4 regions of the Photobacterium sp. GB-36 genome follow, and region 1 is predicted to be linked to each of the others. Evidence: predicted binding sites of a transcription regulator. Region 1 holds the regulator's gene; each other region holds the start of a gene.
What was found. Region 1 encodes PurR, which represses purine synthesis genes. Its sites were predicted from a motif close to TNANGNAAACGTTTNCNTNA; they were not measured.

Region 2: a site for PurR is predicted at 1,829-1,848, ahead of purL (phosphoribosylformylglycinamidine synthase). Genes of this name have one in related genera too.
Region 3: a site for PurR is predicted at 3,835-3,854, ahead of C9J46_RS03150 (NupC/NupG family nucleoside CNT transporter). Genes of this name have one in related genera too.
Region 4: a site for PurR is predicted at 1,716-1,735, ahead of purM (phosphoribosylformylglycinamidine cyclo-ligase). Genes of this name have one in related genera too.

What each region holds. Positions count from the first base shown of each region.
Region 1 covers NZ_PYNY01000011.1:64,761-72,845, reverse strand. Annotated here, with positions in the region: gene C9J46_RS11860 (MotA/TolQ/ExbB proton channel family protein) at 1-59, shown strand, start outside; gene C9J46_RS11855 (biopolymer transporter ExbD) at 56-481, shown strand; gene C9J46_RS11850 (hemin ABC transporter substrate-binding protein) at 474-1,343, shown strand; gene C9J46_RS11845 (iron ABC transporter permease) at 1,392-2,429, shown strand; gene C9J46_RS11840 (heme ABC transporter ATP-binding protein) at 2,426-3,265, shown strand; gene purR (HTH-type transcriptional repressor PurR) at 3,671-4,675, shown strand; cyclic di-GMP riboswitch class I at 4,874-4,964, shown strand; gene C9J46_RS11830 (TfoX/Sxy family DNA transformation protein) at 5,099-5,689, shown strand; gene C9J46_RS11825 (carboxymuconolactone decarboxylase family protein) at 6,149-6,763, shown strand; gene C9J46_RS11820 (FAD-dependent oxidoreductase) at 6,756-8,085, shown strand, end outside.
Region 2 covers NZ_PYNY01000003.1:294,071-302,155, reverse strand. Annotated here, with positions in the region: gene tadA (tRNA adenosine(34) deaminase TadA) at 1-6, shown strand, start outside; gene mltF (membrane-bound lytic murein transglycosylase MltF) at 87-1,577, opposite strand; gene purL (phosphoribosylformylglycinamidine synthase) at 2,024-5,941, shown strand; gene C9J46_RS04755 (hypothetical protein) at 6,120-6,524, shown strand; gene glnB (nitrogen regulatory protein P-II) at 6,625-6,963, shown strand; gene C9J46_RS04745 (YitT family protein) at 7,022-7,636, opposite strand; gene glyA (serine hydroxymethyltransferase) at 8,030-8,085, shown strand, end outside.
Region 3 covers NZ_PYNY01000002.1:331,241-339,325, reverse strand. Annotated here, with positions in the region: gene C9J46_RS03165 (hypothetical protein) at 1-473, opposite strand, end outside; gene C9J46_RS03160 (VWA domain-containing protein) at 661-1,854, shown strand; gene C9J46_RS03155 (lytic transglycosylase F) at 1,851-3,317, shown strand; gene C9J46_RS03150 (NupC/NupG family nucleoside CNT transporter) at 3,993-5,183, shown strand; gene alsS (acetolactate synthase AlsS) at 5,426-7,090, shown strand; gene budA (acetolactate decarboxylase) at 7,103-7,822, shown strand; gene C9J46_RS03135 (alkaline phosphatase) at 8,055-8,085, opposite strand, start outside.
Region 4 covers NZ_PYNY01000028.1:31,948-40,032, forward strand. Annotated here, with positions in the region: gene C9J46_RS18535 (DUF2066 domain-containing protein) at 1-367, opposite strand, end outside; gene upp (uracil phosphoribosyltransferase) at 978-1,604, opposite strand; gene purM (phosphoribosylformylglycinamidine cyclo-ligase) at 1,798-2,838, shown strand; gene purN (phosphoribosylglycinamide formyltransferase) at 2,939-3,583, shown strand; gene C9J46_RS18560 (class II glutamine amidotransferase) at 3,655-4,452, opposite strand; gene lpcA (D-sedoheptulose 7-phosphate isomerase) at 4,515-5,096, opposite strand; gene dauA (C4-dicarboxylic acid transporter DauA) at 5,196-6,887, opposite strand; gene fadE (acyl-CoA dehydrogenase FadE) at 7,391-8,085, shown strand, end outside.

The DNA.
Region 1 (8,085 bases):
AAACATCAGCCTGTGATACCTGCGAACAAAACCCTGCCGTTAATGGGACTGCATCATGATCAAAGCCAACAGTAGCGTTTTCCAAACTGAGGAAATGAATCCAGACCTGACTCCATTACTGGATATTATTTTTATTGTCATGGTGTTTTTACTGTTAACAGCCACAGTGAAAATTAAAGCCCTCGATGTCGATTTACCACAAACAGCAACCAAAACATTACAGACAACCCAAGCCGATCCTATTGCTATTAATTTAGTATCAGAAGCACCTTATTGGGCACTGCAAGGTAAAAAAATCAATCAATGGGATGACTTCAAAACAGCCTTGTTACAAGAAGTGAAAACTAACCCAACGAAACCTGTTGTGATTGGTGCAGATAAAGCAGCCTCTGTTGAACAAATGCTCAAATTACTCGCCTTCTTGCAAGAAAATAATATCAAAGCGACTCAGCTACTTATGGAAGAATCAAACAATGCATAAACTCTCTCTATTAAAAACCTCTTTATTGACGCTGGTGTTAGGACTTAGTAGCTACGCGCAAGCAAGTACGGACTCAGCAACTGAGAAAAATAAAATCATCAGTGCTGGTGCTTCAGTTACTCAAATCATTAACGCCTTAGATGCTAATGATCAAGTCGTCGCCGTTGATCTAACAAGTAAAGGATTAGTGGATAAATCAACCCCTAAAGTGGGTTATCACCGCCAGCTTTCAGCTGAGAACTTAATGTCTTTATCCCCGACTCACCTTGTTGGTTCTAATGAAATGGGGCCACAAAGTACACTTAACCTACTTGAGCAATCAGGTGTTGAAGTTGATATTGTTAACTCAGGGGAAACCGTCAAAGATTTGCTTACACGTATTGATCAGATTGCTAAACTCACTGATCATCAAGATCGTGCTGAAAAGCTAAAACAAAAGCTTAATGTTCAGCTAGATAAAATTAATACTGCAACAGCCAATATTAAGACTCCTAAAAAAGTCTTGTTCTTAATGATCCATGATGGTCGCCCAATTAACATTGCAGGAAGTAATACTACTGCAGATAGCATCATTACACTTGCTGGTGCTAAAAACCCTGCTGCAACATCAATCAGTAACTACAAGCCTATTTCTGGTGAAGCGCTGGTTACCATGCAACCAGATATTATTTTGTTGAGCACACGTACAGCTAGCAAGATCAAAAACATGCAAGATCTTATTGCCCAAATGCCATTAATTGCCGCAACACCGGCTGCAACAAATAATGCATTACTCACAATAAAAAGTACTGCGCTCATTGGTGGTTTAGGACTCGAGAGTGTTAATGAAGCTTTAAAGCTTAATCAGGCTATTTATCCTTAAATTACGCCTCTATCATCCCTATTTATTCGTGCGTAAGGTTGTTGTTACATGTATGCAAAACGCTTCTCAGCCCATCATATTTATATAATAAGTATCGCCTTACTTATTTTTACAGGGCTTTCTTCTATTGTTATAGGTCCTATGGCGATCAGTTATAAACAAAGTTTGTTAGCACTATTACCCGGTGATCATGAACTTGCTAAACATGTCAGCCTAGTGATCCATCAAATTCGTTTACCACGTACGCTTCTCTGTTTTGCTATCGGTGCAATTTTAGCTGTATGTGGCGCTGTACTACAGGGACTGTTTCGCAACCCGCTTGCAGATCCTGGGATCATCGGAATCACTGGCGGTGCAGGCTTAGGTGCTGCATTGGCCATTGTCTTATTTGCCCCTCTCACCGCATCATTCCCTCAGCTTTTAAACTTCGCTATTGTGCCTATTTTTGCCTTTATTGGCGGCGCAATCAGCACCGTTTTAGTTTATCGCTTAGGCACAGATAAAAACGGCACATCGGTGATGATCATGCTACTCGCTGGTGTCGCGATAACCGCAATTTCAGGCGCAGGGCTTGGGTTACTCAATTATGTTGCCGACGATCAAGCCTTACGTGATTTATCATTGTGGTCAATGGGTTCACTGGCTGGTGCAACATGGACAGGCATTATTCTCGCCTATTGCACATTCGGGTTACTCTTTACCTATTTTTATCGTCATACCAGTAATTTAAACGCGTTGTTATTAGGCGAAGCTGAAGCTCGACATATGGGGGTTAACACCCAAAAACTAAAACGTAATTTAATTATTACATGTGCTGCGGGAGTGGGTATGACTGTTGCCGTTTGTGGCCCGATTGGCTTTATTGGCTTGGTTATTCCTCATGTGGGGAGAATGCTAACTGGTCCAAATCATAGAACCTTATTGCCAATTTCGGCTTTACTTGGCGGATTAATCCTCTTGGTTGCCGATATGATTGCTCGAAGCGCATTCTCGCCTCAAGAACTGCCGGTTGGGATCATCACCGCCATGTTAGGCGCGCCTTTCTTTATCTATTTATTAGTTAATCAAAAGAGTCAGATGTCATGACGTTAAATCATTCAGCAAAGGTCGATTTTACAGCAAGTAGCGACAAAGTCTGTGTTATTCAGGCTCGCGACTTATCATTACAATTCGGTGATAAAGTCCTGCTAAATCATCTTGATATTGATATTCACGCAGGAGAAGTCACCGCATTACTTGGGCCAAACGGTGCAGGTAAAAGTACCCTGTTAAAAGTATTATGTGGTGAGATTACGCCAAAATCAGGCACGGTTTCTTTCTTTGATCAACCGCTTAATAATTGGGCTCGGGAAGAATTGGCATGTCACTTAGGTGTCCTTCCACAACATAGCGCATTATCGTTTGCCTTTACCGCGAAAGAAGTTGTCGAGCTAGGCGCAATTCCATTGCAGCTCACTTCGCCTGAACTGAAAGATGCAACAGCATCAAGCATGCAATATGTTGATATTAACAATTTAGCTAAACGTCTCTACCCCACCTTATCGGGGGGTGAAAAACAGCGTGTACACCTTGCCCGGGTTTTAACACAACTCAGTAAAGCCGGTGATAAATGTATCTTGATGTTAGATGAACCCACCTCAGCACTCGATCTCGCCCACCAGCACCACACCTTACAAATTGCCCAAAATATGGCTATACAAGGCGCCGCTGTAATTGTGGTATTGCACGATTTAAACCTTGCAGCCCAATACACTGATCGGATGATTTTCCTTAATGAAGGAGAAATAAAAGCCGACGGCACGCCAACACAAGTTCTTACTCCTGAAGTAATAGATACCTTATATGGTTGGCCTGTCAGTGTTCATACTCATCCAAGTGGTGATTTTCCTTATCTTTTATCAGCCAATCATTCTGTTTTTTAACGTTTTATCTATTAATGACTAGATATACACAATAAATTGAAGCTATTAGCATGACAAACATCGAGTTTTTACGGTTAATGATCAATTAATTCAATCAAGTTGAATAGAAAGATTGCACAACGCAAAACACACAGTAAAATGTGATCGCAAGCGATTACATGTGTAATTAGTGTAAAAATAGTTTCTATCTTCTAATGCCGCATTTTACTGCGGCTTTAGTTGTTTATGATCCATGATAATTGCAACACCCTATAATTCGGTATCAAATTGAATAATTAAGTAGCTAATAACTAAAGGATCTTCATCTCTGCGAGTGAACTCGTAAGCCATAGACTACGTAATTAATCAATTTGGTATCAAAAACCTTTGTCAGATCCTAATCTGACCATGATAAGAAGAATAAATATGGCAACCATTAAAGACGTTGCACGTATGGCAGGTGTATCAACTACTACAGTGTCGCACGTGATTAATAAAACACGCTTTGTTGCAGAAGCAACGCAACAAAAAGTTTTGGCTGCAGTAGATGAACTTAACTACGCCCCAAGTGCAGTAGCGCGAAGCTTAAAATGTAATACAACACGTACTATCGGCATGTTAGTCACTAAATCGACTAACCCATTTTTTGCCGAAGTTGTGCATGGTGTTGAAGAATATTGTTATGGTGCAGGCTACACACTGATCTTATGTAACACCGAAGGTAACTTAGAAAAACAACGTGATTACTTACGTATGCTTTCTGAAAAGCGTGTTGATGGCCTATTGGTTATGTGCAGCGATCTGGATCAAATGCTGCTCGATTTACTTGAGCGTAAAAATGATCTTCCTATGGTTATCATGGACTGGGGCCCAGAAAGCCCACATACTGATAATATTCTAGATAACGCTGAAAACGGCGGTTATATTGCGACTAAGCACCTTATTGAAAATGGTCATAAGAAAATTGGCTGTTTATCTGGGCAAGTTGATAAGTCTACTTGTCAAGAGCGCCTAAAGGGCTTCCGTAAAGCGATGAAAGAAGCAGATCTCACTGTTAATGCTAATTGGCTACTTGACGGTGACTTTGAGTGTGAGTCAGCCGTTGAAGCTGCTCATAAGTTTATCGCAATGGAAGATCGCCCTACTGCTATCTTCTGCTTTAACGACATTATGGCCATGGCTCTGATCAGTACCTTTGAACAGGCAGGTCTGCGTGTTCCTGATGATATCTCAATCATTGGCTACGATAACATTGACCTTGCGCCCTACTTTGCGCCACCGCTAACAACTATCCACCAGCCTAAACGTCGTTTAGGTAAAAAGGCCATCGAAATCTTGCTAGAGCGTGTGAAAGACAAGAATCATGAGCGTCAAACCTTTGAAATGACGCCTAAACTTGTTGAGAGAAAATCGGTTAAAGATCTCAACTAATAAAATTTATCTTTCTATGTTAAGGAAAAGCCGATAAGTTAACCTTGTTGGCTTTTTTTTTACTTATAAAAAACAATCATGAGTATTTATAATTATAAAGCTTATTAAAATAAGCTAAGAACAAATACCTGAACCAATATCACATTTTTGAGAGCTTAGATTTAATATTAAAAGTATTATTTAATATAACTTTATATAGTCACGAACTGGCAAATTAATTGAAAGATTAAGACGCAAAACCACCGGCCTAAAAATTATGTTAATAATTCAAGGTAGCGGGGTTACCGAAGGATTATTATTGAACCGACAATATTATGACACAAACTTAACAATATATTGACAGTATCAATGTGTAGATTAATTAATCTATTTCCTCGCTCTTAATGTTTAGGTGACACTCATATTTTTTCACCGAGTAGAAGCATGGATAAACCAATATTAAAAGATTCATTAAAATTATTTGACCATTTTGGTTCAATAAAATCACGGTCGATGTTTGGCGGTTTTGGCATTTTTTCTGGTGATACAATGTTTGCATTAGTTGTGAACGATAAACTTCACTTACGTGCAAATGCTGAAACTGAAAAGGAATTCAAACAAGCTGGCTTGGAACCCTATGTTTATAAAAAACGTGGCTTCCCTGTTGTAACCAAGCACTATGCAATACCCGACCAATGGTGGGATGAACCCACAAAGATTGTAGCTCAAGGTAGGTATTCACTGGATGCAGCAGAAAAAGACAAGCAAGAAAAGGAGAGTTGCGTACCTGACCGAATTAAAGATTTACCTAATCTACGATTATCAAATGAAAGAATGCTTAAAAAAGCAGGCATAAACACTATTGAACAACTTCTAGCAGTGGGCTCTCTTGGCGCATATAAAGCACTTCAAGAATCACAAACAAGTCCATTGAGTATTGAATTGCTTTGGGCATTGGAAGGTGCAATTAGCGGTCAACATTGGTCAGTTATTCCTGAGCAACGTCGAAATGAACTATTATCTGCCTTATCTTAAAAATATAAGTTGTCTTAAATATAAAATACTTAGGAATAAAAGAGCCCCCATTCTTTTATTTCTAAGTATACCTTTCAAAAATAATTTCCGTATTATCCTTATCTTCCTTTATAAAATTCAATATTTATTTGGTTTAATTGCATAATAACAAACTTTTGCCATTAAATTAATTCCCTCCGTTTTGCACTCCTTGATTTATATAAATGATAATTATCTTTATTTATATTCCATGCCTAATTATTTGCTAATACGACCAATAACCCATCTTCTCACTAATAAATAACGCGGCGCTTTAAACTGTCTTATCTCCTGCTGATTTTTTCACCAACCAATTGAAGAAAAAGAAATATTTATCATTAAATGAAATACAATGTCTGATCTTAAGGTCTACATGTTTACAACTGCTACTGAGTAAGATCGTATAAAACCCTACTTTTAGGGTATTTTTTAAGGAATCACATGCGCATTTCGATCAAAAAAATTGACTCTTTATGGGTAAAGCCTTTGCTATGGCTTCAAGCTCGCCACTATGGTCAAGTATTAAACCCTGCAAAGCTATGGGGACGTAAACCTGTCTTATTTTGGTTAGTCGCAGGTTTTTTTGGTTTTCTCGACCGTAAAAAGTCACCGATTCAAGATGTCATGCGATCTTTGGTCTGTGTGCGTGTTTCACAATTAAACGATTGTGCCTTTTGTGTTGATGCCAATGGTATGAAGCTCGCCGAACGTTGTGATTCAGAAGATAAAATTAAAGCACTCGCCAACTGGCAACACTCTACGCTGTTTACAGATCAAGAACGCGCTGTGTTGGCCTACACTGAAGCGATGACAATAACAGGCAAACGAGTGACAGATGAAATGCTTGTCGCGCTACAAGAATGGTATAGCAGTGATGATATTATTGAACTCACTGCTTTAGTTAGCTTTCAGAACTTGTCGGCGAAATTTAACACTGCGCTCGATGTGCCAGCACAAGGCTTTTGTTCTCTTCCTATTACGCCTAACGATATTGCTCAAGATAACGTGCAAGCATCAGATAAAAACATAACGAAAAAGGATCAGGCAAATGAATAAGAAAAAAACGCTATTGCTGCTGGTCATTGTCAGCCTTATTGCGTTATGGCTACATTTTGATCTAGGCCAATACCTTACCCTTGAGTTCATCAAGCAAGAGCAATTAGCCCTACAAGCAAAGATTGAAAGTCAACTTTTCACTGCTTACTTGTTTTTCTTTGTACTCTATATTGCCGTGACAGCCCTTTCCTTACCCGGCGCTGCAATTTTAACGTTGCTTGGAGCGGCATTATTTGGTTTTTGGCCTAGCCTTATTATTATTTCTTTTGCCAGCACAATAGGTGCAACATTGGCTTTTCTATCAAGCCGCTATATTTTGCAAGACTGGGTACAACAGCGGTTTGGACAACGCCTCGCGACCATTAATCAAGGGATTGAAAACGAAGGCGCATTTTATCTATTAACGCTGCGTTTAATCCCTGTAGTGCCGTTTTTTCTGATCAACTTACTAATGGGTTTAACCCCGATTAAAACTCGTACCTTCTTCTTTGTCAGTCAGCTTGGCATGCTGGCTGGAACTGCTATTTATGTGAATGCCGGTACTCAACTGAGTAACATTAATAGTTTGAGCGAAATCATCTCATTTCCTGTATTGATATCTCTTGTATTACTCGGGATCTTCCCACTGCTCGCAAAAACAATTATTAATTACATCAAAAGCCAAAAGGTTTATAGCGATTGGCAAAAACCTACAGTGTTTGATCAAAACCTAGTGGTAATTGGTGCTGGTGCTGGCGGTTTAGTCAGCTCCTATATCGCGGCAGCCGTAAAAGCGGAAGTCACATTAATTGAGCGTCATAAAATGGGCGGCGATTGCTTAAACACAGGTTGTGTGCCATCTAAAGCCTTAATCCGTGTCGCTCATAGCGCTTATGAGCTGCAACAAGCAAAACAATTTGGTATTGAAGCTAAAATTGAAAAAATCGACTTTAAAGCCGTTATGACTCGTGTTCACAACGTTATCAAAGATATCGAACCGCATGATTCGGTTGAACGTTACAGCAAGCTTGGTGTGAATTGTGTCCAAGGTGACGCGACGATTTTGTCGCCTTGGGAAGTAGAAGTTAACGACAAAGTGATCACCACACGTAACATTATTATCGCAACAGGGGCTTCCCCACTATTGCCCAATATTTCAGGCTTAAACACAGTTAATCCATTAACGTCCGATAACTTATGGCAACTAGATACTTTACCTAAAAAGTTATTGATTTTGGGTGGTGGTCCTATTGGTTGTGAATTGGCTCAAGCGTTTAATCGTCTTGGCGCATCTGTCACCTTAGTTGAAATGGCAGATCAGTTACTTAACCGTGAAGATAAAG
Region 2 (8,085 bases), on a different contig from region 1:
CTTTAACCTATCGCCTAACAACGGAAAAGAAAAAGCTCAGGGATAACCTGAGCTTTTTTGTTTTTAAATTTTATATTGTGGGCGATTTATTTTGAGGTCGAGACCGAAATCGCAGCTGAGGTTGCTGTCGCCTGAGAAGGGCTAGTTAGGGTGTTTCTTGCCGCTGATGAAGTTTGTATTAGTTTATTCGGTAATGTGATGGTCTGTAATCCATTAATAATCGTGACATCATCACCATCATAATTGTCGCTATGCGTCTGCTCAAAACCAATAATACTTTGGTAATAACGGCGGATCCCTTCAACATAGTTAACCGCTTCTGTACCGCGCGCATACCCATAGCGAGTTTGCGTGTAATACTTTCGCTGTTGTAATAGTGGCAAACGTTGCTTTACATCAGCCCATGTATTGGGATTACCATGTTGTGCTTTCGTTAGACGACGAGCATCCATCATATGACCGAATCCAATATTGTATGAGGCAAGAGCAAACCAAACTTTCTCGTGCTCATCAATACTGTCAGGCACACGGGCAACCATTTTTCTCAAATACTCGGTACCTCCACGAATACTTTGCTCTGGATTGAGGCGATCAGTAACACCAACAGATTTCGCAGTTGGGTTGGTCAGCATCATCATGCCACGAACGCCTGTTGGAGAAACCGCTTGTGGATCCCAATGCGACTCTTGATAAGAAAGAGCGGCAATTAAACGCCAATCAAACTCGTTAGCATACTTCTTAAATAGCCCTTGCCACTTAGGCAATTTATTATCGAGTGCGCGTAAAAATGCACGAGTGTCAACGTAATCAAATTGTTCGACATGGCCGAAGTATTTCTCTTCTAGCTGTGCTAATTCACCGCTTTGTTTTATATGACCAAAAAATTCAATTAAGAGGGCATATAAGCTGTCATTGTTACTGTCTTTGACAAACCAGCTAATAGGTTCATCTTCAGTTAGTTCAAGTGCGATTGCTAATTCAGGATGAGTTCGTTGTAGTAGGGCAACATCAACAGAATCGGCAACGGTATAATCTAACTCGCCATTAGCGACTTTACGTAATAGGTCGTCGATATCGGTTTCTTTGATCGATTGCCATGTTAGGTTGGGATATTTTTTCTTGAGCTCTTCTAATTTACGTTCATGACTAGAGCTAGCTACAACAGCTAACGAACGGTCAGTATTGGCTAATTCTTCAATATCGCGAGGGCGGCGTTTCCCTTTCTTATAAACAACCACTTGGCTGGCATAATAATAAGCAGGAGCAGGGTGAAAACCTTGCAAACGTTGAGGCGTTACCGTTAATCCTGCTGCAACAATATCAATATCGTCATTTTTTAAAGCAGGGAATAAGCCCGAGAGGGTAAACATGGTTTGCATTTCCAGCTTTACGCCTAGCTCTTTAGCAAAACGTTGAGCTAATTCATAATCTAGGCCTGTTGGTCCATCAGCCCCTATATAATAAGACAGCTGATTATTTAACGTACCTACACGTAATACACCGCTTTCACGAATGCGCTCTAAAGGATCAAGCGGTTTTTCTTGCCATTGGCAACCACTTAATAATAAAGCAAGCATTAATGATATGAGTACACGGTATATATTGGTAAGAGATTGAAGGTATATCAACAAAGCTAACCTAACTTAAAAATGAGCTGTCATTTATATCAAAGTGAACGGTAGTGGAAAAGCTGAACCCTGTCGTTGAATGTGTTAATTCACGGATTGAAACAAAAAAATAGTCTCCTTTTGTTTTATCGGTTAGTTTTTGCTCAAAAAATCGGGCTAATGTCAAAATTACTGATAAATTCAGGATGTTTGAAAAAAAAACACGCAAACGGTTGCGTCAGGTGTTACGTCACAAAAAAAAATCGCTTATACTGCGCGGGTGCGAAATCGATTATTCATCTATTTAGTCAATAATCAGGGATAAATCAGAGGTGACATTGACGTAATTACCCCATTTTTTTGGGAGTTAGGCCAATATTACTTTTCTTTAACCGCTAATCGAGAGACGTTTGCACATGGAAATTTTGCGTGGTTCACCCGCACTGTCTGAGTTTCGCGTTAATAAGCTACTTGAGCGTTGCCGCGAATTCGATCTGCCTGTGTCAGGTATTTATGCTGAGTTTATGCACTTTGCTGATGTATCTGCTGCCCTTACTGCTGATGAGCATAGCAAACTAGCGAGTCTTTTAACTTACGGTCCAACGATTGCAGAGCACGAGCCTTGTGGCACCTTGCTACTTGTTACCCCTCGTCCGGGGACAATTTCTCCTTGGTCATCAAAATCGACCGATATTGCCCGTAATTGTGGCTTAAAATCAATTAAGCGTCTTGAACGTGGTACCGCATATTACATTGAATCAACTTGCGAGCTATCAGCATCACAATTAGCGCAAGTCAAAGCGTTAATCCACGATCGCATGATGGAAGTGATTGTTGGTGATTTTGAAGCCGCGGCTGCTTTATTCAAACAAGCAGAGCCAGCACCGGTGAAAAGCGTTGATATCCTTGCTGGTGGTCGCCAGGCATTAGAGCAAGCTAACTTGACCTTAGGACTTGCCTTAGCTGAAGATGAAATTGACTACTTAGTTGAGAACTTCACCAAACTAGGTCGAAATCCAAATGACATTGAGTTGATGATGTTTGCTCAGGCTAACTCAGAGCACTGTCGTCATAAAATCTTTAATGCAGATTGGACGATTGATGGTGTTGATCAAGACAAGTCATTGTTCAAGATGATCAAAAATACCTATGAGCAAAACCATGAGCACGTATTGTCGGCATATAAAGACAATGCAGCAGTAATGGAAGGCTCAAAAGTAGGGCGTTTCTTCCCCGATCCAGAATCTCGTCAATATAACTACCACCATGAAGATACTCATATCTTAATGAAGGTAGAAACGCATAACCACCCAACCGCTATTTCCCCATGGCCGGGCGCATCAACAGGTTCGGGCGGTGAAATTCGTGATGAAGGTGCAACGGGTATTGGCGGTAAACCTAAAGCAGGTTTAGTGGGCTTTACTGTCTCTAACCTTAAAGTTCCGGGGTTTGAACAACCTTGGGAAACTGATTTTGGTAAACCAGACCGCATTGTTACAGCGCTTGATATTATGCTTGAAGGCCCACTTGGCGGCGCGGCATTTAATAATGAATTTGGACGTCCAAACCTATTGGGTTACTTCCGTACTTATGAAGAAAAAGTGACGTCGCATGCCGGTGAAGAAGTACGTGGTTACCATAAGCCAATTATGATCGCGGGTGGTATGGGTAATATCCGTGCTGATCACGTACAGAAAAAAGAAATTCCAGTTGGCGCGAAGTTAATTGTTCTTGGCGGCCCTGCAATGAATATCGGTCTTGGCGGTGGTGCTGCTTCATCAATGGCATCCGGTCAATCGGCAGAAGATCTGGATTTTGCTTCTGTACAACGTGAAAACCCAGAAATGGAACGTCGCTGTCAGGAAGTGATTGATCGCTGTTGGCAGCTGGGTGACGCTAACCCAATTGCCTTTATTCACGATGTGGGCGCGGGTGGTATTTCAAACGCTTTACCTGAGTTGGTTGATGATGGCGAGCGTGGTGGTAAATTCCAACTTCGTGATGTTCCTAACGATGAACCAGGTATGAGCCCGCTAGAGATTTGGTGTAACGAATCTCAAGAGCGTTATGTTATGGCCGTTGCACCAGAACATATGGCGGTTTTCGATGCGATTTGTCAGCGTGAACGTGCGCCGTATGCCGTTGTGGGTGAAGCGACAGAAGAGCGTCATTTAACCTTAGAAGATAGCCATTTCGACGATACGCCAATTGATATGCCAATGGATATTCTATTGGGCAAAGCGCCGAAAATGCACCGTGATGTAAAATCACAAAAAGTAGAAGGTCAAGCGATTGACCGCAGTGGTATTGACTTAGTTGAAGCGACGCAGCGTATTCTCCGTCTGCCAGCTGTGGCTGAAAAAACCTTCCTTATTACAATTGGCGATCGCACAGTTACCGGCTTGGTTGCACGCGATCAAATGGTAGGTCCATGGCAAGTACCTGTTGCTAACTGTGCAGTTACTGCTGCTAGTTACGATACCTACCATGGTGAAGCGATGTCTATGGGTGAGCGTACACCTGTTGCATTACTCGATTTTGGCGCATCTGCACGCTTAGCTGTCGGTGAAGCGGTTACTAATATTGCGTGTAGCGATATTGGTGATATGAAGCGTATCAATCTTTCGGCTAACTGGATGTCACCAGCAGGTCACCCTGGCGAAGATGCTGGCTTATATGAAGCCGTGAAAGCGGTCGGTGAGGAGCTATGTCCAGCACTTGGTTTGACGATTCCTGTTGGTAAAGACTCAATGTCAATGAAAACCAAGTGGCAACAAGACGGTGAAGAGAAAGAAGTGACGTCTCCATTGTCGCTGATTATCACTGCATTTGGTCGTGTTGAAGATGTGCGTAAAACCGTGACACCTCAGCTGCGTACAGATAAAGGTGATACAAGCCTATTATTAGTCGATTTAGGTTGTGGTAAAAACCGCCTAGGTGCAACAGCACTGGCGCAGGTTTACAAGCAATTGGGTGATAAGCCTGCTGATGTAGATAGTCCTGAATTACTGAAAGGCTTCTTCTATGCAATGCAATCGTTAGTACGTGATGAAAAACTACTCGCTTACCACGACCGTGGTGATGGTGGTTTATACGTCACGCTAGCTGAAATGGCATTTGCAGGCCACACGGGTATTGAAGTTGATATTAATACTGGCAGTGAAGATGCAGTTGATGATGTATTAGCCTCGCTATTTAACGAAGAGTTAGGTGCCGTTATTCAAGTACGTACTGATGATCTTGATTTTGTTCAGTCGGTACTTGCAGCAAACGGTCTTGAAGCATGCAGCCATATTTTAGGTACTGTGGTTGAAGAAGATGTTGTTCGTATTTGGAATGGCAATGACTTAGTGCTAGAGCAAAACCGTACCGAACTTCGTGCCGTATGGGCTGAAACTACTTACCAAATGCAAGTGATGCGTGATAACCCAGCTGGCGCATTGCAAGAATTTGAAGCCAAGAAAGATACCCAAGATCCTGGTTTAAATGTGAAGCTGACGTTTGATATTAATGATGATGTAGCGGCTCCATTTATTGCCCCTGCGATTAATCTTGGCGCTAAACCGCAAATGGCGATTTTACGTGAGCAAGGGGTTAACTCTCACGTTGAAATGGCGGCAGCCTTTGATCGTGCAGGCTTTGATGCGAAAGATGTTCATATGAGTGACATTTTAGCGGGTAACGTGAAACTTGATGGTTTCAACGGCTTAGTTGCTTGTGGTGGTTTCTCTTACGGTGATGTATTAGGTGCGGGTGAAGGTTGGGCGAAGTCAGTATTGTTTAACAATATTGCGCGTGATCAATTTGAAGCTTTCTTTAACCGTAATGATACGTTGGCATTAGGTGTTTGTAACGGTTGTCAGATGATGTCTAACCTTCGTGACTTAATTCCAGGTGCTGATTTATGGCCGCGTTTTGTACGCAATGAATCTGAGCGTTTTGAAGCTCGTTTTAGCTTGGTTGAAGTACAACAAAGCCCATCATTATTCTTTAACGAAATGGCAGGCTCTCACATGCCAATTGCGGTATCTCATGGTGAAGGTCGTGTTGAAGTGCGTAATGCTGATCATCTTGCTGCATTAGAGCAAGCCGATATTGTTGCACTACGATATATTGATAACTACGGTAAGCTAACAGAACAGTACCCTGCGAACCCTAATGGTTCACCAAACGGTATTACCAGTGTGACGACAACAGATGGCCGTGTAACCATCATGATGCCGCACCCTGAGCGTGTGTTTAGAACCGTTGCAAACTCATGGCACCCAGATGACTGGAGTGAAAATAGCCCATGGATGCGTATGTTTAGAAATGCGCGTGTTAATTTAGGTTAATAAAGAACAGCGTTGAAGAATCAAAAAACCGCCAGAAATGGCGGTTTTTTATTCTTCTTGTATAAAAATCACTTTTTCAACCCTTTAATTGATAATAATCACATTAAAAATTGAAAATAGACGGTTATAATTGGGGAATAAGATGTAATGGAATTTTTATTGCGATAAAGGATTATATATGGGAGAAGGTATTCCCAGAGTTTTACGTTTATGTATTGCATCCCAAATACTGGCAGTGCTGGTTGCGCTAAGCATTTTTCGTCAATTCGACCGATTTGACCAATTTTTTACTACCTCTCAAATAGTTATAGTGCCAAATATTATCGTTTTACTGGTCTTATTTTCTGGCGTGTTGGCAATTATTGGTTTACTAAAAGGTCAAAAATGGGGATTTCTTCCTCTGTATTTCTACATACCTGCTGCAACGATGTTTCTTAATATCAGTATTATTCCGATACTCCCCGAACTTGTCCCTAGTGTTTATCGCAATCAGGTGATCTTAGGGCTAAATAGTGTAGTTTTAGTGTATTCAGTTTTTTTATTATTGCGTAGGATGGATCGAAACTTACTGCATGAAGTTTAAATAAATTTAAATTTGTCTGTAGGATCTGCGATAATGAGAGCAATTAAATCAATTGCTTGTAAGTAAAAATATTACTTCTGCTCAGTAAAGGATGATGAGAATGAAAAAAATTGAAGCGATAATTAAGCCATTTAAGCTTGATGACGTTCGTGAGGCATTAGCGGAAGTAGGTATTACTGGCATGACGGTGTCTGAAGTGAAAGGGTTTGGACGTCAGAAAGGCCATACCGAATTATACCGTGGCGCAGAATACATGGTCGATTTTTTACCTAAAGTGAAAATTGAAATTGTTGTCACTGATGAAGTAGCAGAGCAATGCATTGATACGATTGTTGAAACGGCACAAACAGGTAAGATTGGTGATGGTAAAATATTCATGTTTGATATTGAACGTGTAGTGCGTATTCGTACCGGAGAAGAAGACGAAGACGCGATTTAAGTTGTATAAGAATACAAAAAAGGGGCATTACATTGACTGTAATGCTCCTTTTTTATTGCTAATTCACATCAGGGACCACAGGGTTATATCGGCCTGGTTTGTAGTTCATTGCAAGGACAATATTTAGGGTAATTGCACCAAGAATTGAAAGCAATAAAGTGGTTGGGGTAACAAAGAAAAAGGATGCAACCAAGATACAGATATCTATCGACATTTGGATTTTTCCTGCTGAAATACCAAATTTATCTTGAAGGAATAAAACCAGAACATTAAATCCACCAAGACTGGTGTGATGACGGAATAATATCAGCATACCAAGCCCCATCAATAAGCCACCAATCACTGCGCAGTAAATTGGATTAAGCCAACTGATAGCTAATACATGGTGAAGGTTATCCACCATAATAGAGACCAATGCACCAGATAAGACGCTGCTAATAGCAAAAGATTTGCCCATTCTAAACCATGCCATTAAATAAAACGGACAGTTCATTAAAAAATACAGCTTACCAAAAGAGATATCGACAAAATGGGTGAGTAGTAACGCGAGTCCTGTCGTGCCTCCCGTTAATAACTGGCTTTGCTGTAGAAAAAATATGCCCTGAGCAACAATAAATGTCCCCGTTAAAATAGCGATCATATTTTCATGAACAGGATGTTTAATACGACTCAATGGAACAACTCCTTGTAAATAATAAAGCCATAGTAAGAGGGAATAAGAATTTATAAAAGTTTACGTGTGAAAAGCACTTTTTAGCGTTGTAATTTATTTTTTACACTGTTGTAAATAATTTTATTGTTAAAATACTTGCCATCTATATTTGATTTAAAATCGAGCCATGAATCGTATATCAAGATGAAAATTATTCATGCTCTATTGAAAATAAACCGAGTTAATCATTAAGAAAAAGAACAATTAGGACTACCTGATTTAGATCAATTTATGTAAGATAGACGATAATTAACAAGCAAGACGAAAACGTTTGCGTCCACGTGGCGCCTAGCATTGCGATTTTTCAGTTTTTGCTCAAAATGGTATTTAACTTAGCTGAGTTAGGAGATACAGATGCTAAAGCGCGATATGAATATTGCTGATTATGATGCGGAACTATTTGCAGCCAT
Region 3 (8,085 bases), on a different contig from region 1:
AAATTATGTTGATACGTTTTACCCGGTTTAAAATCTTTAAAACGGTATCGAATAGTTGAAACAGGCGTGACTGACGAGCCTTTTTCAAGCGAGGCGAGTGGTACTTTATAAATCACACCTCCATCACGGCGTGTTGAGTTATTTCCTGTATCACCAATGTATAAATAGCGTTTACTCTGCGCTAAATCTTCCCAATCATAATTTTTACTGCGTTTAACCGTCACCGTTTTTGTGACTGTTTGAAAATTAGAAGACAGTTGATAAATCTGATTTCGGCTGCCGCTGTCATTATGTGACCATACATGCCCATTAATAATCGCCAAACCTGATGATTCATTTAAAACTTCAGGCAAATTTGCCAGCACATCAACGTCTAAAGGCTTACGTACTGAATACGTAGACGCTGAACTACAACCTGATAAACCGAGTAACACTACCATCAGATAGATGTTTTTTTTAAATATATCCGCCACTGACACTAACCTATTAAATTTAAAATGCGTGATGACTTAGCATGTTTTTATTACCATTAGCTTGTTATTGGAAACCACAAATATTGCCTCAAACTCGGCACAAATAGCACTTACCAACCATACTTAGAGAATTAGTTTTTAGTGTACGCTGACATTTAGCACTTAATATATTGATATGCGAGATATTATGCTGATACGACTATTAATGCTCAGTTTTCTTCTGGTGGTCTCTATTCCTACCTACAGTAGCAGTGATAAAAAGCCACCAGCACTCGTATTGCCTGAGATTTTACAACCAGAACAAACAAATAATAATAACACGTCCATACCTTTTACTCGTACAGGCCCCACAATTCAAGTCGCGATCTTACTCGATGCTAGTGGCTCTATGGGGGGATTAATTAATCAGGCAAGAGAGCAGATCTGGTCAATCATTAATGCCATCGCAACAGCCAATAAACATGATCGCCCTGTTACTTTACAAGTTGCATTGTTTGAATATGGTGTTGAACATCAATCAAAATATGGTGGTTATTTACGTTTACTCTCACCACTCACCTCAGATCTTGACCAATTTTCAGAAGCACTATTTGCAATAAAGATTGGAGGGAGTAAAGAATATGCGCCACAAGTAATTCAAGAGGCAACAAACCGTTTACAGTGGAGCCCCCATCAAGACGATCTTCGTTTAATCATCATTGCAGGTAATGAAGAGTTTCAACAAGGTGATATTCCGATTAGCCATGCTATTCCTCTAGCAGTCAGTAAAGATATCATCATCAACACCTTATATTGCGGCCCCCATTTAAAAGGACGTAAATTACAGTGGGCAACACCTGCACTGCTGAGCCATGGCAAATATTTGAATATCGACCATAAGAAGAAAGCCCCCCATATTGAGACCCCTTACGACGATGATATCATCCAACTGGGCCGTAAAATTAATGACACTTACATCGGTTATGGTACAAAAGGGGCAAGTAAGAAAAGCCAGCAAATCGCTCAAGATATGAATGCATCAAGCCTTTCTAAATCTAGTAGCACAGAGCGCAGTATTGCCAAAGCAGGAAAGCAGTATAAAACACAAGATTGGGATTTGATTTCGCTTGCCCAACAAAATTTAGAACAAGGTTTAGCGTTCGCGAAAAAAGATCAACAGCACTATCATGGATTAAATGACCAACAAATCACCGAAAAGCTTAAACAACAAATCGCACAAAGAGTACAGCTGCAACAACAGATATCAACGTTAGAGCAAAAACGAAAACACTTCATAAAACAATCGAAAAATGAGAACACAAAGGCTAAGGATGATTTGGGAAATGCGATTATTTTAACCATACAGGATCAAGCTAAATCAAAAGGCTTTAGTTTTCTATGAACAACCAACTAAAAAGGCTGTTATTACCTTTATGGGTATATCTGGCTTTATTCCTTACTTCTAGTACAGCTTTAGGCTTAGCACTGTCCCCGCTCACAGGCCCAACTTACACTGGCGATCTTAGCGTCCTTGAAAAAAAAAGGGTGCTAAGAGTATTAGTTTCGGCTGACTTAGGTTTTTACTATATTGAAGATGGTCTTCCAAAAGGCATTATCGCTGAATTACTTCACCACTTTGAGTTAGATATTCATAAAACTTATCCAAAACTCAATATTCAAGTGATCCCTGTACATCGAGATCAACTCATCAAATTCTTAATTACTGGATATGGTGATCTTGCCGTCGCTAATTTAACCATTACTGAACAGCGCAAAAAGCAAGTCGCCTTTAGTGAGCCTGTACTTACCAATATTTCAGAAGTTATTATTAATAATATTGATTCACCTGAAATTACAAAAATAGAGCAACTCAGCGATCAAGATATCTGGGTAAGAAAAAGTTCGAGCTACTATCAAAGCCTACTTGAAGTCAATAATCGTCTATTACTCCAACGCCTAGCGCCAATGAAGATCCATTTTTTAGAAGAAACACTGCAAGATTATGAGTTGTTGGAAATGGTTAATCTCGGGTTGATGAATATGACCGTTTTAGATGATCATAAGATGAAAATATGGAACAAGATATTACCAAAATTACGCATGAATTCTGCTTTCGTTTTAAGGAAAAACGGTGAAATAGCCTGGGCAATGAGAAAAGATAGCCCTAAATTAATGAAATTAGTTAATAGGTATATTGAACAAATAAAATCAGGGTCATTATTAGGAAATGTTATTTATAACAAGTATTTAAATAATCAAGGCTGGATAACAAACCTATTGAACCATAGTAATATGGATAAAATGGAAAAACTTTCTGATCTGTTTTTTAAATATTCTACGGAATATGATTTTGATTATTTAATGATGATGGCTCAGGGTTTCCAAGAATCAGGGCTTAATCAGCATAAAGTCTCCAATAAAGGTGCCGTTGGCATCATGCAAGTACTACCAAGTACAGCAAGAGATCGATATATAAATATTCCTAACATTTATATAGCAAGTAATAATGTTCATGCGGGTATAAAGTATATGCGCTATATCCAAAATAATTACTTAGATGATAGCAGTCTAACCTATGATAATAGAATGTATATGACACTCGCCTCTTATAATGCAGGACCTGGCAATATTAGAAAAATGCGACGTTATGCAAAGGAAAAAGGCTATAACCCTGATATATGGTTTAATAATGTTGAAATTATTACCAGGAGATATATAGGCAAACAACCTGTTGTCTACGTTACAAATATAAATCGTTATTACATTGTCTATAAACAATTAATGCGTTTAAAAAAATACCGCCAGAAAGGTGTCCGACCTTTTGTTCCACCTTACCGGTTTAATGTCCCTACCATTCTTGAATAAGTATACTTACTTACGTTGAGTCGCCTTTCGTTTAGACGATCAACGTAAGTTAGCCATACATGCATTATTTAGCCTTTAAGCTTTTATTCAATCTTGTTTCATTACGCTGATCGTGTCGATGGAAGTACCATAGCTTACGATTTTTAGAGGATTTTTTCATCGTTTCTATTCCACTAAATTATCACGAATATAATATTTCATTTTGTAAGACAAATGAATATTAAGTGCAGCATTGAATCATATTTAAAAAATTCTGAAATTTATTTATCTAAAATATTATTTTCCATATTTATTAAACATAATAAAAAATAACATTTGATATACACAGAGACTACAATTGCCTATTTAATCATCGTGTTTTTACCGATTGGACTACTGCGATATTCCAAAACCACTAAAAAGTATTTTTCAATCATATTACAGGTGAGATTCAGTTCACAGTTATGCTCATTTGGCATGTTGATGATACAGTTATATGAGCGTATAACGACAACCCAGTAATGACAGGGCTCTTTCGAACTGCAATCGTTTGCCGCAATCGTAATTCATCTAAGCACGTAATAGTGACAGAAAATTACGCGACCCAAAAGTGAGACTTAAGTCACTTTTAGAGAGAAAGAAATATTTAAACATAAGTATATATCTTGATAAGAATCACACTGAGAGCAACCAAACATGGTCTATCTACATTTCGTTTTAGGGTTAATCGTTATCGCAGCCCTAGCACTTGTTGCAAGTAATAACCGTAAAAACATCAAGTACAGATATATTATTCAGCTACTGCTTATTGAAATGGGATTAGCCTACTTTTTGCTTAACTCCTCAATGGGTACAGGGATCGTTAAAGAGTTTGCTGATGGATTTAATGGATTACTCAATTTTGCCGCAGAAGGGACAAATTTCGTCTTTGGTAACCTATCTAACAATGATGGCTTTAACTTCTTCTTAAGTGTTCTAATGCCAATCGTATTCATTTCAGCACTGATTGGTATTCTTCAGCACATCAAAGTTTTGCCATATGTCATAAAAGGCCTTGGATATTTATTATCAAAAGTTAATGGCATGGGTAAACTTGAATCCTTTAACGCTATTAGTGCCTTAATGGTCGGTCAATCTGAAAACTTCATCACCTATAAAGATATTCTCGGTAGAATGTCTGAGCGTCGCATGTACACGTTAGCGGCAACAGCCATGTCAACCGTATCGATGTCTATTGTCGGTTCTTACATGAAGCTAATCGATCCTAAATACGTCGTGGCTGCCTTGTTTCTAAACATGTTTAGTACCTTCATTATTCTCTCTATCATTAACCCATATGACCACGAAGCAGAGATGAATATTGATGAGATGATGGCGGCTGAAAGTGGTGAGAAACTGACGTTCTTTGAAATGTTAGGAGAATATATTCTTACTGGTTTTAAAGTCGCGGTTATTGTAGCGGCAATGCTGATTGGTTTTATCGCGCTAATTTCAATGATTAATGCCGGCTTTGATGCTGCATTCGGTATTAGCTTCCAAGATGTTATTGGCTACGCTTTCTATCCATTTGCATGGATCATGGGTATCCCTGCTCATGAAGCCCTACAAGCAGGTAGTATCATGGCAACCAAGCTTGTTGCTAACGAATTTGTAGCAATGCTGTCATTACAAAAACAAGTAAGTGAATTAACACCGCACACCGTAGGTATTGTTTCTATCTTCCTTGTGTCATTCGCTAACTTTAGCTCTATCGGTATTATTGCTGGTGCTGTAAAAGGGGTGAACGAAGAAAAAGGTAATATGGTGGCACGTTTTGGTTTACGTTTGCTTTACGGTTCAACGCTCGTTAGTTTTCTATCAGCGTTAATTGCAGGCATCATGATTTAATCGTTGTCATTGCCATTCCTCCCTTAAAATGCCGGTCTTTTCTAATATGAAGGCTGGCATTTTTATTACATCGTAAATTCCCCCTCCCCTTATTTATCTGTAAATTGAGAATTTAACTTTCATTTTCAGTTATTTGATTTGTATGATGAATGTATAGAATTGTGCCACTCATCACATAAAATTCGAATTCACGAACAATGTCCTGAGCCTATTAACTTAATAAATATAATTTTGAGGCTTATATGTCGGATAAAACCGTCTCTGGTGCTGAACTGGTTGTTGAAACTTTAAATGCACATAACATTCCACACATTTTTGGTATTCCAGGTGCAAAGGTGGATGCTGTTTTCGATGCTGTTTGTGATAACGGACCTGAAATCATTATTTGTCATCATGAACAAAATGCAGCGTTTATGGCAGCAGCAACAGGGCGTTTAACGGGTAAAGCAGGCATTTGTTTAGCGACCTCTGGCCCGGGCGCATCAAACCTTGTCACAGGCGTTGCAACAGCGAACAGTGAAGGTGATCCTGTGGTTGCACTTGCAGGTGCTGTACCGCTTTCGATGTATTCTCACAATACTCACCAATCCATGGATACCCGTTCACTGTTTACTCCTATCACCAAATTTTCAGCAGAAGTGATGGATAGCGGCTCGGTATCTGATGTTGTACATAAAGCTTTTCGTATTGCAGAGCAACCTACCCAAGGTGCTAGCTTTGTTAGTCTACCGCAAGATATTCTAACTAATCGTATTCCTTACCAACCAGTACAACAGCCTAATCCAATTTTGTTCGGTGGTGCACACCCGCAAGCTATTCGTCAGGCTGCTGATCGCATTAATGCTGCAAAAAATCCGGTGTTATTACTGGGTATGGATGCAAGCCAGCCTTTTGTTACTGATGCCATTCGCCAACTACTCAAACAAACACCAATTGCCGTTGTGAATACGTTTGCCGCAGCTGGGGTTATTTCTCATGATTTATACAACTGCTTTTTAGGTCGAGTGGGCTTATTTAAAAACCAACCCGGTGATATTGCGTTAAACAGCGCAGACTTAATCATCACCATTGGTTATAGCCCCATTGAATACGATCCGATTCTTTGGAATAAAGATGCAAATACCCCAATTATTCATATTGGTTATCAACAAGCAGATTTAGAAATTAGCTATAACCCTGTTTGTGAAGTTGTGGGTGACTTAGCGGTGTCTGTTACGTCTATTGCTTCTGAATTAGATAAGAGAGAATCCTTAGAAAGTAACCAACAAATCCAATTATTACGCCACGATTTACAACATATTATGCAAATGGGGATAAATAAAACCTCATCAAACGGCGTTCACCCACTTCGTTTTGTTCATGATTTACGTCGCTTTGTCAGTGACGACACCACTGTATGTTGTGATGTAGGCTCTATCTATATTTGGATGGCACGTTACTTCCACAGCTTTGAACCTCGTCGTTTATTGTTCAGTAATGGTCAACAAACATTGGGCGTCGCTTTACCTTGGGCAATTGCAGCTTCCCTTCTTCACCCTAATGAAAAAGTCATTTCCATGTCTGGTGATGGTGGCTTCCTATTCTCATCAATGGAATTAGCCACGGCCGTGCGTCATAAATGTAATATCGTTCACTTTGTTTGGACTGATCACAGTTATGACATGGTTAAGATTCAACAGCTTAAAAAGTATGGTCGAGAGAGTGCTGTCAGCTTTATAGGTCCTGATATTGTTAAGTATGCAGAAAGTTTCGGCGCACATGGTTTAGCGATCAATACTGCCGATGATATTGAGCCTGTTATGCGAAAAGCTATGAGCTTAAGTGGCCCAGTATTGGTTAACGTCAATGTTGATTATAGCGATAACAGTCGCCTACTTGATCAACTTCATCCATGCCAACAAGATTAATAGGAGCATCACATGAGTGCCGAAACACATAACAAAACGTTCTACCAAACCTCAATGATGAGTGCATTAATTGCAGGCTTATATCAAGGTGATTTCACAATTGGTCAGTTATTAGATCATGGTAACTTTGGCATTGGTACCTTTAACGATCTTGACGGTGAAATGATTGTAATGGGTGATGACGTTTACCAACTTACAAGCACAGGCGATGTTCATCTTGTTGATCACGATATCACCACACCATTTGCTTCGGTTGTTAACTTTGAGCCAAAAGCAAAACTGAGTTTAATTGAACTAAGTAAAAAAGAATTTGAAACGTGCTTAGAGCAAGATCTACTCGCTCACAACGCGATTAATGCCATCCGTTTAACAGGTAAGTTCTCGTATGTTAAAACACGTACAGTGCCGGCTCAGCACCGTCCATATCCACCTATGGTTGAAGTTGTTAAACATCAACCTATTGCTGAAATGACGCATGTTTCAGGTGTGATGATTGGTTTTAAAATACCAGACTATATGATTGGTATTAATGTGCCGGGGTTCCACTTTCACTTTATTAGTGATGATCGTACTCAAGGTGGTCATGTGAGTGACTTTATTCTCACAGAAGGTAATGTTGAAGTTGAAATATTTAAAGATTTCCACCTTCGTATGCCCGCCTCACAAGAATTTGATCGCGCAGATCTTCACCCTGAAGATCTGCAAACTGCGATCCATGTAACTGAGAAATAAATATTGAAAAGATTAGGCATTTCTTAATGACAAAAGGAGCGTTTATTAACGCTCCTTTTCTTTTATCTGCTACTTTTCGTACCACCTAAGATCACTCAGATCGAATACCAGTTTGTGTAGGATCACTCGGTAATGAAACGGTAATTTCTTTCTTATTAATAGCAAATAAAAATCCTAACTCATTCACCAAACGGCAATTCATCAGGTTATTCATTGTTAATTATAAATAGGTTTAGCTGACCATTAATCCATTTTGGGTCACC
Region 4 (8,085 bases), on a different contig from region 1:
TCCAAACGAGAATATTAGGACGCTGAGCACTCCAAAAATTCGCTTTAGCTTGTGTTAATAGCTGCTTAATTTGTACCTTATCAAAGGTTAAATCTAGCGTCTTCTGTCCATTATATTGGCCATAACCAAACTGGCTGACGTAATTTGAACTGTTGACTATCGCCTGAGCCACAACACTATTTTGGGTAATGTTCGGATTACCAGTCACTTTAACTAATACTTGCTTAAAGCCTTGCTCTCTTGCTGCTTGATCGGGGGTTTGACCATCAGTAGGCATCACTACTTGAGCCTGATATAAATCACTGACAGTAGCCGCTTTAATAGGTAAAGCCAGTAGAGCTAAAAATAACAACGCAAATCGCAACATATCGCACTCGTAATTTACAAAAATAAGTCGTCAAAAGATAAAAAGATAATCAAAAAGACCTAAAGACTCATTGATATTCAGTATAGCCACATAGTCTAAAATTAATTAGCTATACAATATGTACTTTTTCCTGAACCAACACAATACAACAGGCAAGAAACAAACCATTTGCTGAAAAATATTCTCTAGTGAGAAATAGTAGCGTTTACAAAATTAACATTGTGGCGGGGAATGGTATCGCCACTATTGTCGCATCTCTTAATTGCCGATCCAACAAATACGACTGAGTCAGAAGTCACGAGAGGGGTAATGTTAACGAAACCCTTTTATCCTGTGATCATCACATGAGCGACGATAACAGCATTGGTATTAGCGTTTGTCGGTAAATTAAGAGCCGTATTGCAATACGATTCTAGCACCTGTAATGAGCGGTATTGTTGCAGTTGTACTCAACCTAATTTCCCCAAAGACTTGAGCGAGAATAATGTGGTAGACAATGCTCAAATCGAAGATACCGAGTACTTATAATTACTTACCTTAATATTTAGCACTTTTCAGAAATAAAAAACCGGACGTCATGTCCGGTTTTATTTTAATCTTGGCTACTAAGTTACTTAGTACCGAAGATTTTATCACCAGCATCACCTAAACCAGGAACGATATAACCTTTATCGTTTAGCTTCTCATCAATTGCAGCTGTGTATAGCTCAACATCTGGGTGTGCTTTTTCTAATGCAGCAATACCTTCAGGTGCTGCTACTAATACTAGTACTTTAAATTGCGTACAACCGTGCTCTTTTAACAAATCCAGTGTTGCAATCATAGAGCCACCCGTTGCTAGCATTGGATCAACAACAAGCGCAATACGCTCATCAATGTTTGATGCTAGCTTGTTGAAGTATGGAACAGGCTCAAGCGTTTCTTCATCACGGTAAATACCAACAACGCTGATACGTGCACTTGGCATATGCTCAAGTACGCCATCCATCATGCCAAGACCAGCACGCAGAATAGGCACTACCGTTACTTTTTTACCTTTGATCTGGTCAATTTCTACTGGACCATTCCAACCTTCAATCGTAACTTTTTCTGTCTCGAAGTCTGAAGTCGCTTCATATGTCAGTAGGCTACCAACTTCAGTTGCTAACTCACGGAAACGCTTAGTGCTGATGTCACCTTCGCGCATAAGACCAATCTTATGTTTAACCAGTGGGTGTTTTACCTCAACGACTTTCATCTCTGACTCCTGAGCAATTAAAAAATAAAATCGCATTATTATATACTAAGCCAAACGATTTCAGATAGTAGTAAACGTTTAACTGTTTACTTAATATCCAGCTAAAAAAATTGACGCAAACGTTTTCCTTTAGACGGTGACTGCTGTTATCATGTATTCGCTTTTTTTACTTTAATACGTTGAGGGATCATCTGTGAGCGACAAAAACTCTTCTCTTAGTTACAAAGATGCTGGTGTTGATATCGATGCCGGTAATGCATTAGTAGACCGTATTAAAGGGGTGGTAAAACGTACTCATCGCCCAGAAGTTATGGGGGGAATTGGTGGTTTTGGTGCACTTTGTTCACTACCAACCAAATATAAAGAGCCCGTTTTAGTTTCAGGCACGGATGGTGTAGGAACTAAACTTCGCTTGGCTATGGATTTAAACCAACACGATTCAATCGGTATCGATCTGGTTGCTATGTGTGTGAACGATCTTATTGTTCAAGGTGCTGAACCTCTGTTCTTCCTTGATTACTACGCAACCGGTAAGTTAGATATTGATACAGCAGCAAGTGTTGTAACAGGTATTGGCGAAGGCTGTATCCAATCAGGTTGTGCTCTAATTGGTGGTGAAACAGCTGAAATGCCGGGTATGTACCACGGTGAAGATTATGACGTGGCAGGTTTCTGCGTTGGTGTTGTTGAAAAAGCAGATATCATCGATGGCTCAAAAGTGACGGCTGGTGATGCACTTATCGCTGTCGGTTCAAGCGGCCCACACTCAAACGGTTACTCATTAGTACGTAAAATCATTGACGTTTCCAATGCCGATTTGAATCAAGAATTAGAAGGTAAAACACTTTCTGAACATCTATTAACACCAACTAAAATTTACGTTAAATCAACGCTAAAAATGATGGAAAGCTGTGACGTACATGCTATTTCACACATTACAGGTGGTGGTTTCTGGGAAAATATCCCACGTGTACTTCCTAAAGGCACAAAAGCGGTTGTAAATGGTGCAAGCTGGCAATGGCCTGCCATCTTCAACTGGCTACAAACTGCAGGTAATGTCGAAACTTACGAAATGTACCGTACGTTTAACTGTGGTGTTGGCCTTGTCATTGCCCTTCCACAAGATCAAGCACAACAAGCCATTGATATCCTAAATGCTGAAGGCGAAAACGCATGGCTACTAGGTGAAATTGCAAACGCTGCTGATAACGAAGAGCAAGTCGAGATCAAATAACTCTCAACAGTGCTGACTCGTAATAAAAAGAATGAGGACGCTATGTCCTCATTCTGCTATCTACATACCGATAACCTTTCAATAAATGGTAGTACCAAATATGAAAAATATCGTCGTCCTTATTTCAGGTAGCGGAAGTAATCTCCAAGCGATTATCGATGCATGCAGTGCAGGTTTGATTAAAAACAGTCAAATAACCGCTGTGATCTCAAATAAAGAAAATGCTTATGGGTTAGAACGTGCGCGTAATGCCAATATTGAAGCGATACATATTGCGCCTAATCAGTATACTGACCGTGAACAATATGATGAAGCCTTAGCGGATTGTATTGAACAGTTCAAACCCGATGTGGTTATTTTAGCCGGATTTATGCGTATTTTGAGCGCAGACTTTGTTCGTCGCTTTAAAGGAAAGATGCTAAATATTCACCCATCACTCCTTCCTAAGTATCCCGGCTTAAATACTCACCAACGAGCGATGGATGCTGGCGATGACGTACATGGCACCAGTGTCCACTTCGTAACAGAAGAATTGGATGGCGGCCCTGTTATTTTACAAGCCAGAGTGCCTATTTTTGACAATGACACCGTTGAAGAAGTAACAGCTCGTGTTCAAAAGCAAGAACATGCTATTTATCCACTTGTAACTCAATGGTTAGCGGAAAATCGTTTGACCATGAGTAGTGACGGCAAAGCTATCCTAGATGGTATTGAACTCCCCGCTCAAGGATATGCAGCACAATAAAAAAGGCGATCGTAAGATCGCCTTTTTACTATTGTAGATAATACCACTTCAATAGTGACAGAAAATAACCATTATTCTGTTTTACCTTCAGCCACTAACTGGTTGAAAACAGGCTCACCAAAGTGAAACACAATAAACTCGCCTGTTGCCATTTTGTGCCAATTTTCATCATTGGTTAATGGCTGAGTAGCGATAACTGTCACAACATCATCAGGAGTTGTTTCTTGCTTAAAATCAATCGTGACATCTTCATCAATTAATGATGCTTGTCCAAATGGTGCTCGACGCGTGATCCAATGTAAATTATTAGTGCAATAGGTAAGTACGTACTCACCATTACTTAACAGCATATTATAAACGCCAAGCTGACGTAACTGATCACAACACTGAGCAAAGTAACTAAATACTGGGTTTAAATCGTCAGGTAATTCTGGAAATCTAGACTCAAGTTGATTGAGTAACCAGCAAAAAGCAATTTCACTGTCGGTATCACCTACCGCTTTATGACGACCTGTTTCTAAACTCTCATAACCCGTTAGCTGACCATTATGAGCAAACGTCCAATAATTACCCCATAACTCGCGCGTAAAAGGATGGGTGTTTTCTAAATTCACCGCTCCTCGGTTAGCTTGGCGAATATGGCTCACCACTGCACGACTTTTTATCGGATATTGTTGGACTAATTCAGCAATACGGGACTGACAGCTTGGATTCGGATCTTTAAAGGTTCGAAAACCTTTACCCTCATAAAACGTAATGCCCCAACCATCGCGATGAGGACCTGTATTGCCTCCTCGCTGCATTAATCCCGTAAAACTAAAACAAATATCTGTTGGCACATTTGCGCTCATGCCTAGCAATTCACACATTTTCCTTTATGCCCTTTATTATTGATTAACGATACTTATCGATAGCCAGAATGACCTAAGGCTTATTCTGCTGCCATTTCCTTTTCCACTAGCATAATTAAAATATGAATAATCTTAATATGGATTTCTTGAATGCGATCCGCATAACCAAAGTGAGGAACACGAATTTCAACATCCGCTAAGCCAGCCATTTGACCACCATCTTTACCGGTTAAGGCTATTGTCTTCATGCCTTTGGCCTTTGCCGCTTCAATTGCCTTTAAAATATTGCCTGAATTACCAGAAGTAGACAGCCCAAATAATACGTCCCCTTTAGCGCCAACGGCTTCTAAATAGCGTGAAAATACGTATTCATAACCGAAGTCATTACTTACACACGATAAGTGGCTTGGATCAGAAATCGCAATACCAGGATAACCAGGGCGGTTTTCACGGTAACGACCGGTTAGTTCTTCAGCAAAGTGCATTGCATCACAATGCGATCCGCCGTTACCGCAAGACAATACTTTACCGCCTTGTTTAAAGGAATCAGCCAATAGCTTTGCTGCCGCCTCAATATCTGCAAGGTTTTTATCATCACTTAAAAAGCGATTGAGTACATCAGCTGCATCTGTTAATTCAGCGCGGATCAGATCCTGATACATAAGCGATTCTCTCTATTATTCTTTAGATACAAATCAAGCGGGTAAATACCCGCTTGATGTTTTAAATACACCGTTATTCGCAGTTTACATACAAATAACTTACAGTGTCGACTCCTGATCAGAATGATTGTGAGAATTAATCAGTAAAACTTGCTGTAATTGACTAACAGAGTGAGCTAAATGCACATTCTCAGCTTCAAATATTCCAGCATGGTAGAGTTTACGTTCAACATGCGGCTGCGTACCTAATAAATAGACAGGTAACTCAGACAAGCGATCTAACGCCATATCAAAGGCATGAATCGCCGTAATATCAATGGTTGATACATCACTAAAATCGAGCACAACCGCGCGCGTTTCTGTCGTTGCATGTTCAATAACAGAAAAAGCTTTCTCACTCGCAGCAAAAAATAATGGGCCATTAATATCATAAACCACTACATCACCGCCAAAGTTAAGATGTGGATGCTCATCATGTGAAATCGTAACTGTCGTTAATGTCGCAATACGCTGAATAAATAACACGCCCGCAAGTAATAAACCGACAATAACAGCGACAACCATGTCAAATGCAACGGTTAAGATAAAGCATGTCATCAAGACGGCAACGTCACGACGAGGTGCAACCTTTAATGTATGCACAAAGTGAGGTGCTTCAGACATATTCCACGCAACCATGATCAGTAAGCCAGCCAACGCACTCATCGGAACAAACGATAGCACTGGTGCTAATACAATCATCGCAGCTAAAACAAAAAGCGCATGCGTCATACCAGATATCGGTGAAAACGCACCAGAGCGAATATTGGTCGCTGTGCGAGCAATCGCCGCCGTTGCTGGAATTCCGCCAAAGAAAGGGACGACAATATTCGCGAGCCCTTGACCGACAAGCTCTGCATTCGGATTGTGCTTTTTACTTGTCATACCGTCTGCTACAACCGCACATAATAGTGATTCGATACAACCTAGCATCGCGATAGTTAATGCTGAAGGCATTAATTCAATTACGGTGGCCCAATTAAATGTATTGGACTTCCACAGCGCAATAAACTGCGGTGCTTCTTGTGGAATACCATGACCTACAAGGCTACCAATGGTGTAGCTAAATTTTTCCCCCAGCAAAGTCACATGCTCAGGGCCAAATTTATTTAATGCTAAAGCTAAAACCGTCCCTACCAGTAATGAAACTAAATGGGGTGGAATACGCGTTTTTAATTTCGCCCAGCCAATAAAAACAAAAATGGTGACCACACCGACAATCGCATCAGCATAGTTCGTGGTAGGTAGTGCATGGGCATACGACATCACTTTTTCAGGAAAATGGATTGGGCTACCTTGAAGATGTAGGCCTAATAAATCTTTAAGTTGTAAAAAAGCAATAACAAAACCGATACCGGCAGTAAATCCGGTGGTAACTGGGTATGGTACATACGCCACCAGCTGTCCTAAGCGGAAAACGCCCATCAATAACAGGATAATGCCTGACATCATGGTCGCTAACATTAAGCCTGATAAGCCATATTTTTGAGTGATCGGTAAAAGGATGACTACAAAGGCTGCGGTTGGGCCTGTGATATTAAATCGTGAACCACCTAATAACGCCGCTAAAAAGCCCGCCACAATGACGGTATACAATCCATGTTGTGGTGGCACACCGACAGCAATTGCTAATGCCATCCCCAATGGAATCGCCACAATACCGACCGTAATACCCGATACAATATCGGCACGAAATTTAGAGAAGGAATAACCATCCTTCCACGCCTGTGATAAAGCATGAAATAACAACACAACAAGACCTCTTGTACTTTGCGTACATTTGATAAACAGGAATTGATGTCAACCCGATGTAAGGGAGTCCGGCGGGCATGTGTCAGTCGGAATCGGGAAAGGCAACAAAGGGAAATACCATTCAGTACAGATGGTCAGAACTCAACCACTCAAAATAACGTGAACAGTATCACAACACGGCGTATGTTAACGCTCTGCTAAAAATCTGCAAGTAAAAAAAATAGTCACAATGATTTCGATCAATCCCTTTAATAACCTGACCTCAGCCCACTTTGTACACATAACAGTTTACTTTCATATCAAAAAACTATTTTACATTTTGTTAAAAAACGCATTACAATAATTTAAAAGTGGTAAGACCTCTTACCTTAATAATAATTACCCTACAATTAACAATAAAATGTGTAGCAATGTACTGAACTCTTCATCATGAAATCAGGTGTCGCTCGATTATTCTTGATGATGTGTAAGTAGTCTTACTATACAGATTAAGGAGAATCACTATGGTTACGCTTGCGTATGTCATTGGTTTTATCGGTGTTATGTTCATATTGGCGTATCATCGCGCGTCGTTAAAAACCTTTACGGCAGTAATTGCTGCAACACTATTAATTGGTACTGTTTTTTCCATTACAGGTATTATTAGTTGGTTAATTTTCGCTGCGATTGCGATTCCTCTTAATATCCCAGCCTTACGTAAAAAATATCTCGCCGCTCCTGCGTTAAAAGCCTTTCAAGGTGTCATGCCAGAAATGTCTCGTACCGAAAAAGAAGCAATCGATGCGGGTACAGTGTGGTGGGAAGCTGATTTATTTGGTGGTAATCCAGATTGGAAAAAGCTCCATGATATCCCTGCACCAACCCTTTCAGAAGAAGAGCAAGCTTTTCTCGATGGACCAGTAAATGAACTTTGCCGCATGGTAAATGATTTTCAAATTACCCATGAACTTGCCGATCTACCACCCGAAGTATGGCAATACTTAAAAGATCATAAATTCTTCGCCATGATCATTAAAAAGCAATATGGTGGACTTGAGTTTTCTGCTTATGCCCAATCTTTAGTTCTGCAAAAATTAACCGGTGCTTCTGCGGTATTATCATCAACCGTTGGTGTGCCTAATTCACTAGGTCCAGGTGAACTGCTTCAACACTATGGTACTGAAGAGCAAAAAAACCATTATTTACCCCGCTTAGCAGC